Regions from separate parts of the Bacillus sp. JZ34 genome, predicted to be linked through region 2. Evidence: a T-box and tRNA genes for the amino acid it is inferred to sense, from the RefSeq annotation. Region 2 holds a T-box; the other holds one or more tRNA genes.
The links. The T-box of region 2 lies ahead of tyrS (tyrosine--tRNA ligase). A T-box ahead of a tRNA ligase gene usually reads a tRNA of that ligase, here a tRNA-Tyr.
Positions count from the first base shown of each region.

Region 1: it has a tRNA-Tyr gene. The T-box ahead of tyrS (tyrosine--tRNA ligase) is inferred to sense a tRNA for this amino acid. The anticodon was not compared.

Region 1 covers NZ_CP096403.1:3,409,117-3,412,498, reverse strand. The annotation lists rRNA gene M1D90_RS17480 (23S ribosomal RNA) at 1-481, shown strand, start outside; rRNA gene rrf (5S ribosomal RNA) at 591-706, shown strand; tRNA gene M1D90_RS17470 (tRNA-Asn) at 716-790, shown strand; tRNA gene M1D90_RS17465 (tRNA-Ser) at 797-888, shown strand; tRNA gene M1D90_RS17460 (tRNA-Glu) at 903-977, shown strand; tRNA gene M1D90_RS17455 (tRNA-Val) at 1,094-1,169, shown strand; tRNA gene M1D90_RS17450 (tRNA-Met) at 1,191-1,267, shown strand; tRNA gene M1D90_RS17445 (tRNA-Asp) at 1,289-1,365, shown strand; tRNA gene M1D90_RS17440 (tRNA-Phe) at 1,376-1,451, shown strand; tRNA gene M1D90_RS17435 (tRNA-Thr) at 1,455-1,527, shown strand; tRNA gene M1D90_RS17430 (tRNA-Tyr) at 1,535-1,619, shown strand; tRNA gene M1D90_RS17425 (tRNA-Trp) at 1,627-1,700, shown strand; tRNA gene M1D90_RS17420 (tRNA-His) at 1,721-1,793, shown strand; tRNA gene M1D90_RS17415 (tRNA-Gln) at 1,802-1,873, shown strand; tRNA gene M1D90_RS17410 (tRNA-Gly) at 1,927-2,001, shown strand; tRNA gene M1D90_RS17405 (tRNA-Cys) at 2,016-2,086, shown strand; tRNA gene M1D90_RS17400 (tRNA-Leu) at 2,099-2,187, shown strand; tRNA gene M1D90_RS17395 (tRNA-Leu) at 2,202-2,283, shown strand; gene M1D90_RS17390 (DUF600 domain-containing protein) at 2,696-3,157, opposite strand; gene M1D90_RS17385 (DNA/RNA non-specific endonuclease) at 3,168-3,382, opposite strand, start outside.
Region 2 covers NZ_CP096403.1:1,173,300-1,176,681, forward strand. The annotation lists gene acsA (acetate--CoA ligase) at 1-1,440, shown strand, start outside; T-box leader at 1,494-1,734, shown strand; gene tyrS (tyrosine--tRNA ligase) at 1,783-3,048, shown strand; gene M1D90_RS05940 (hypothetical protein) at 3,180-3,326, shown strand.

The DNA of each region.
Region 1 (3,382 bases), 2.2 Mb from region 2:
TCGCTCAACGGATAAAAGCTACCCCGGGGATAACAGGCTTATCTCCCCCAAGAGTCCACATCGACGGGGAGGTTTGGCACCTCGATGTCGGCTCATCGCATCCTGGGGCTGTAGTCGGTCCCAAGGGTTGGGCTGTTCGCCCATTAAAGCGGTACGCGAGCTGGGTTCAGAACGTCGTGAGACAGTTCGGTCCCTATCCGTCGCGGGCGCAGGAAATTTGAGAGGAGCTGTCCTTAGTACGAGAGGACCGGGATGGACGCACCGCTGGTGTACCAGTTGTTCTGCCAAGGGCATCGCTGGGTAGCTATGTGCGGACGGGATAAGTGCTGAAAGCATCTAAGCATGAAGCCCCCCTCAAGATGAGATTTCCCATTCCGCAAGGAAGTAAGATCCCTGAAAGATGATCAGGTTGATAGGTCTGAGGTGGAAGTGTGGCGACACATGGAGCTGACAGATACTAATCGATCGAGGACTTAACCTAAATGTTTGTGAATCGTCTGACCGTTATCTAGTTTTGAGAGAATAATTTCTCGAAAAATGCACTTGCATTTTTTCAAATACATAGTATAATGATCTTTGTCACTAAATTGTCTGGTGATGATGGCGAAGAGGTCACACCCGTTCCCATGCCGAACACGGAAGTTAAGCTCTTCAGCGCCGATGGTAGTTGGGGGATTCCCCCTGCGAGAGTAGGACATCGCCAGGCAGGCATTATTCCGCAGTAGCTCAGTGGTAGAGCTATCGGCTGTTAACCGATCGGTCGCAGGTTCGAATCCTGCCTGCGGAGCCATTTATTGGAGAGCTGTCCGAGTGGTCGAAGGAGCACGATTGGAAATCGTGTAGGCGGCCAACGCCGTCTCAAGGGTTCGAATCCCTTGCTCTCCGCCACTTTAAATACATCTGGCCCGTTGGTCAAGTGGTTAAGACACCGCCCTTTCACGGCGGTAACACGGGTTCGAATCCCGTACGGGTCACCATTCTTTTTGGACAGCACGCTAAAAAGCATCAGGTTTACACCGAAGCTTTTTAAAGGAAGGCATGCTAAGATCGCAACGTCCTGTTGCAACGCATGCACTTGTACGTCCTGTACTTCGGAGGATTAGCTCAGCTGGGAGAGCATCTGCCTTACAAGCAGAGGGTCGGCGGTTCGATCCCGTCATCCTCCACCATTTCTATGAAAATCATATTATCGCGGGGTGGAGCAGTTCGGTAGCTCGTCGGGCTCATAACCCGAAGGTCGCAGGTTCAAATCCTGCCCCCGCAACCAAATTAAATTCATTGTCAAAATGGTCCGGTAGTTCAGTTGGTTAGAATGCCTGCCTGTCACGCAGGAGGTCGCGGGTTCGAGTCCCGTCCGGACCGCCATTTAAATAAAGGCTCGGTAGCTCAGTTGGTAGAGCAACGGACTGAAAATCCGTGTGTCGGCGGTTCGATTCCGTCCCGAGCCACCATTTGCCGGTCTAGCTCAATTGGTAGAGCAACTGACTTGTAATCAGTAGGTTGGGGGTTCAAGTCCTCTGGCCGGCACTGTTTTGGAGGGGTAGCGAAGTGGCTAAACGCGGCGGACTGTAAATCCGCTCCCTCAGGGTTCGGCGGTTCGAATCCGTCCCCCTCCACCATGTTTTTAGGGGCATAGTTTAACGGTAGAACAGAGGTCTCCAAAACCTCCGGTGTGGGTTCGATTCCTACTGCCCCTGCCAATTTTAATTCACAATTTATGGCGGTTGTGGCGAAGTGGTTAACGCACCAGATTGTGGCTCTGGCACTCGTGGGTTCGATTCCCATCAATCGCCCTTCATATTGGGCTATAGCCAAGCGGTAAGGCAACGGACTTTGACTCCGTCATGCGCTGGTTCGAATCCAGCTAGCCCAGTTTTCATCTTTCTTTATCATCCTGCATATGATAAGATGAATATTAGTTAAAATGCGGAAGTAGTTCAGTGGTAGAACACCACCTTGCCAAGGTGGGGGTCGCGGGTTCGAATCCCGTCTTCCGCTCCAATTCTTAAAATGATGGCGGCATAGCCAAGTGGTAAGGCAGAGGTCTGCAAAACCTTTATCCCCGGTTCGAATCCGGGTGTCGCCTTATTTGCCTCGTGCCGGGGTGGTGGAATTGGCAGACACACAGGACTTAAAATCCTGCGGTAGGTGACTACCGTGCCGGTTCAAGTCCGGCCCTCGGCACCATTGATCACACACATGCCGGTGTGGCGGAATTGGCAGACGCGCACGACTCAAAATCGTGTTCCTTCGGGAGTGTCGGTTCGACCCCGACCACCGGTATCACTAATCATCGTATTGCCAAACGATGAAAGAGCGTTCCTTATAAAGGGAACGCTCTTTTTATTTATTCTTTATCTTTGAACAAGTCCGTAAGAATTTTTTCTTAAGGACTGCGAGCTCTGGAAGCTACGAGAACATACCGTGAGATATTATCGAAATGAGCTTAATAAGGTGCAGAAACTTTTACAGGAGCAAAATGTATGTGGCGACCCCTAGTCGATGACAGAGGAGCATATAATGCTATCTTATTCTCTCGAAATAAACTGTGTAAGTAAAAGTTGTGTCCGCTCTTTTACTCACACAGTTTATTTTACATTCCTAAAAAAGACGCAAAATCGGCGTCTATAAATTAAATTTTATTCCAAGTATCGGTATTGATTGCTGCTTATAATTTAATTCTATACTAAACAGCTTACTTTTCTGTATCTAACTTCTTCATTTCTTCAAACCATGACTCAAAAATATCATCGGGTAACAGTTCGTCATCATTTGAATAAACTAAATCATATCTGTAATTGCCTTTCAAACTGTTTTGTTTAACATTGTAAATTAACTTTATTTCTGTAGGCATCTCCTGACTAAATTCAGTACATACCTTATGGATTTCCTTTAAATTTTTTAACCCGATATCTAAAACAGCTTCTTGACGATTTTCTGATGTATCGTATTTTTCATTCTCTTTTACCGCGTCGTTAAGTTTGTGCTTGTAAACCAACTTACCATTTATTTTATAAAATACATCAAAGGAATACATTTCAGGTTCATATGAGCAATAAATATAAATGGCATCAGCCTGATTTTCGACATACTCAAGACAAATGGCGACCATATCTGTTTGTAATTCAGATAAATAATCTTCAAATGTTTTAGTCATATAACCACTCCTAGTTCTCTAAAGTTACTTTCTTCAAGTTACCATCTATACTGTATTTTATGTCAAAACTCTTTGGTCTAGGATTGTTCCCATCATAATTAATTTTAACATTAACGGCTACTTTTTTCTTTTCAGATATCGCTTTAGCCCATTTGTTTTCTAATCTCTTGTATTTACTCTGGTTAATGTTACTGGACTGCGAAACGAGATTGTCTAATTCAGGAG
Region 2 (3,382 bases):
GCCAATGTGGGAAAGGGAGACCGTGTGTTTGTTTTTATGCCGAGATCACCCGAGCTTTATTTTATTCTTCTCGGCGCTGTCAAATTGGGAGCGATCGTCGGGCCGTTGTTTGAAGCATTTATGGAAGGCGCTGTCAAAGACAGGCTTTTAAACAGCGGAGCGAAGGTTATCGTGACGACGCCGGAATTGCTTGAACGGGTGCCGGCCGGCGAACTTCCGGATCTTGAATCAATCATTGTCGTTGGAGAAGGCGTAAAGGAAGAAGGGGCTGTCATCGATTATTACGCGAAAGCGGCTGAAGCAGATACTGATCTTGAGATTGAATGGATGGATCAGGAAGACGGGATGCTGCTTCACTATACATCGGGTTCGACCGGCGCGCCAAAAGGGGTTCTCCACGTCCACAAAGCAATGATTCAGCATTATCAAACAGCCAAATGGGTTCTTGATCTGCACGACGATGACATTTATTGGTGCACGGCTGATCCAGGCTGGGTTACCGGAACGGTCTACGGGATCTTCGGTCCATGGCTGAATGGAGCAACGAATGTTGTCGTAGGCGGCAGATTCAGTCCCGAAGCATGGTACGAAACGATTGAAAAAATGGAAGTGACGGTATGGTACAGCGCGCCAACGGCTTTTCGGATGCTGATGGGTGCTGGCGACGATCTCGTAAACAAATATAATCTGAGCTCATTACGGCATATTTTAAGCGTAGGGGAGCCGTTAAATCCTGAAGTCATCAGATGGGGGCATAAAGTCTTCAGCAACCGGATTCATGATACATGGTGGATGACCGAAACAGGAGCGCAGCTCATCTGCAATTACCCGTGCATGGAAATTAAACCGGGATCGATGGGCAAGCCGATTCCAGGCGTAGAGGCTGCAATCGTCGATCACCAGGGAAATGAACTGCCTCCTTACAGAATGGGAAATCTCGCCATTAAAAAAGGCTGGCCGTCGATGATGCATTCAATCTGGAACAATCCTGAAAAATACAGCTCCTATTTTATGCCGGGGGATTGGTATGTGTCAGGAGATTCCGCCTACATGGATGAAGACGGATACTTCTGGTTCCAGGGAAGGATCGACGATGTCATCATGACATCGGGCGAGCGCGTCGGCCCGTTTGAAGTCGAAAGCAAGCTTGTTGAACATCAAGCTGTCGCTGAAGCAGGCGTCATCGGCAAACCGGATCCCGTCCGCGGTGAAATTATTAAAGCATTTATCGCCTTGAGGGACGGTTATGAACCGTCAGATTCGTTAAAAGAAGAAATCAGGCAGTTCGTGAAACAAGGTTTGGCCGCACACGCCGCGCCAAGGGAAATCGAATTCAAGGATAAACTGCCGAAAACAAGAAGCGGAAAGATCATGAGACGCGTCCTGAAAGCTTGGGAGCTGAACCTTCCGGCAGGCGATCTCTCATCGATGGAAGACTGATGTCTCATTGACAATGCAAAAATATTATGTTAAAAAAGATTTAGTCGAATATTCAAAAGGTGAAGACTGAGATCAGTAAAACGCATCCTTCCCTGTCTTAGAGAGCTGATGGCCGGTGAAAATCAGCACATATGGATGGTTTGAATTACACTCACGAACCGCTTTTGCGAAAAAAGCCTCCCGGGCTTTGTGTAGCAGAAGAACGGAAGCTTTTCCGTTATCATTGAGAGTGAAAAGAGCGCGGCCATGCGTTCTTTTAAGCAGGGTGGTACCGCGATTTTTATCGTCCCTTCGTTTTTGCGAAGGGGCGTTTTATTTTTGGAAAAAAGGAGCTAAATGATGATGACACACTTACTTGATGATTTGTCCTTCAGGGGACTGATTCAGCAGCAAACCGATGAAGCAGGCTTGAGAGAACTGCTGGATAAAGAAAAAATCAGCTTATACTCCGGATTTGATCCGACAGCTGACAGTCTGCATATCGGACACCTGTTGCCGATTTTAATGCTTCGCCGCTTTCAGCTGGCCGGACATCGTCCGATTGCGCTCGTAGGCGGAGCGACGGGCCTGATCGGCGATCCGAGCGGAAAGAAAGCGGAGCGCACGCTGAACAATGAAGAAATCGTCCGCGAATGGTCGCAGAAAATCAAAAACCAGCTTTCGCGTTTCCTGGATTTTGAAGCTGAAAAAAATCCGGCGATTATGGCGAACAACTATGACTGGATCGGCAAAATGAACGTCATTGATTTCCTGCGCGATGTCGGCAAAAACTTCGGAATCAATTACATGCTTGCCAAAGATACGGTAAGCTCCAGAATCGAGACGGGCATATCTTATACTGAATTCAGCTACATGATCCTACAGTCTCTCGATTTCTTGAATTTGTACAGAAACCAGGAATGCAAGCTGCAGATCGGCGGAAGCGACCAGTGGGGCAATATCACGTCAGGCCTCGAGCTTATCCGCAAATCTGAAGAGAATGCAAAAGCTTTCGGATTGACGATTCCGCTTGTGACAAAAGCAGACGGCACGAAGTTCGGAAAAACGGAAGGCGGCGCGATCTGGCTTGATAAAGAGAAGACATCGGCATATGAGTTTTATCAGTTCTGGATCAATACCGACGACAGGGATGTCGTGAAATACTTAAAATACTTCACTTTCTTGTCCAAAGAAGAAATTGAAGATCTCGCTGAAAAAGCAGAGACGGCGCCTGAAAAACGCGAAGCGCAAAAGCGCCTCGCCGAAGAAGTGACCGTTCTTGTACACGGCCGTGAAGCGTTTGAGCAGGCTGTCAACATCTCAAAAGCACTCTTCAGCGGAGATATTAAACAGCTGACTGCTGAAGAAGTGAAGGTCGGCTTTAAAGGGGTTCCTTCCATGGAACTTGAGAAAGCGGATGAACTGCCTCTTGTTGAGGTGCTCGTCCAATCCAAGCTGTCTCCGTCTAAACGCCAGGCGCGCGAAGATATCACAAACGGCGCGGTATACGTTAACGGCGAGCGCCGCACCGATGTTGCGGACGTCCTCACCGGCGACGACCGCATCGAAGGACAGTTTACCGTCATTCGCCGCGGTAAAAAGAAATACTTCCTGCTGACTTATAAATAATCAAAAAGCTCTTGCCAAACGGCAAGGGTTTTTTTGTGTCCGTATGTTTCATGTATGTTCATTCAGGAAATGTCAAAAATATAGATGTAATAGGTAGAGCATTTTCATCGTTGAAGAGGGAGGAATGTAGCATGAACCTGTTCATTGCGGCGAAAGAAAAGTTTATGGAAGATTACAACAAGCAGCTGGAAACGGAACGAAAACAAGAGGCGCAGCAGTCAGCTGACGGATACAATCAATTGAATCAGACGGAAAATGCAGCAAAGTGGCTGAAGTAGAGGGTCTTTAGGGCCCCCTTGGTATGAAGGTGTCCGCGAAGAAATTTCCGCGCATC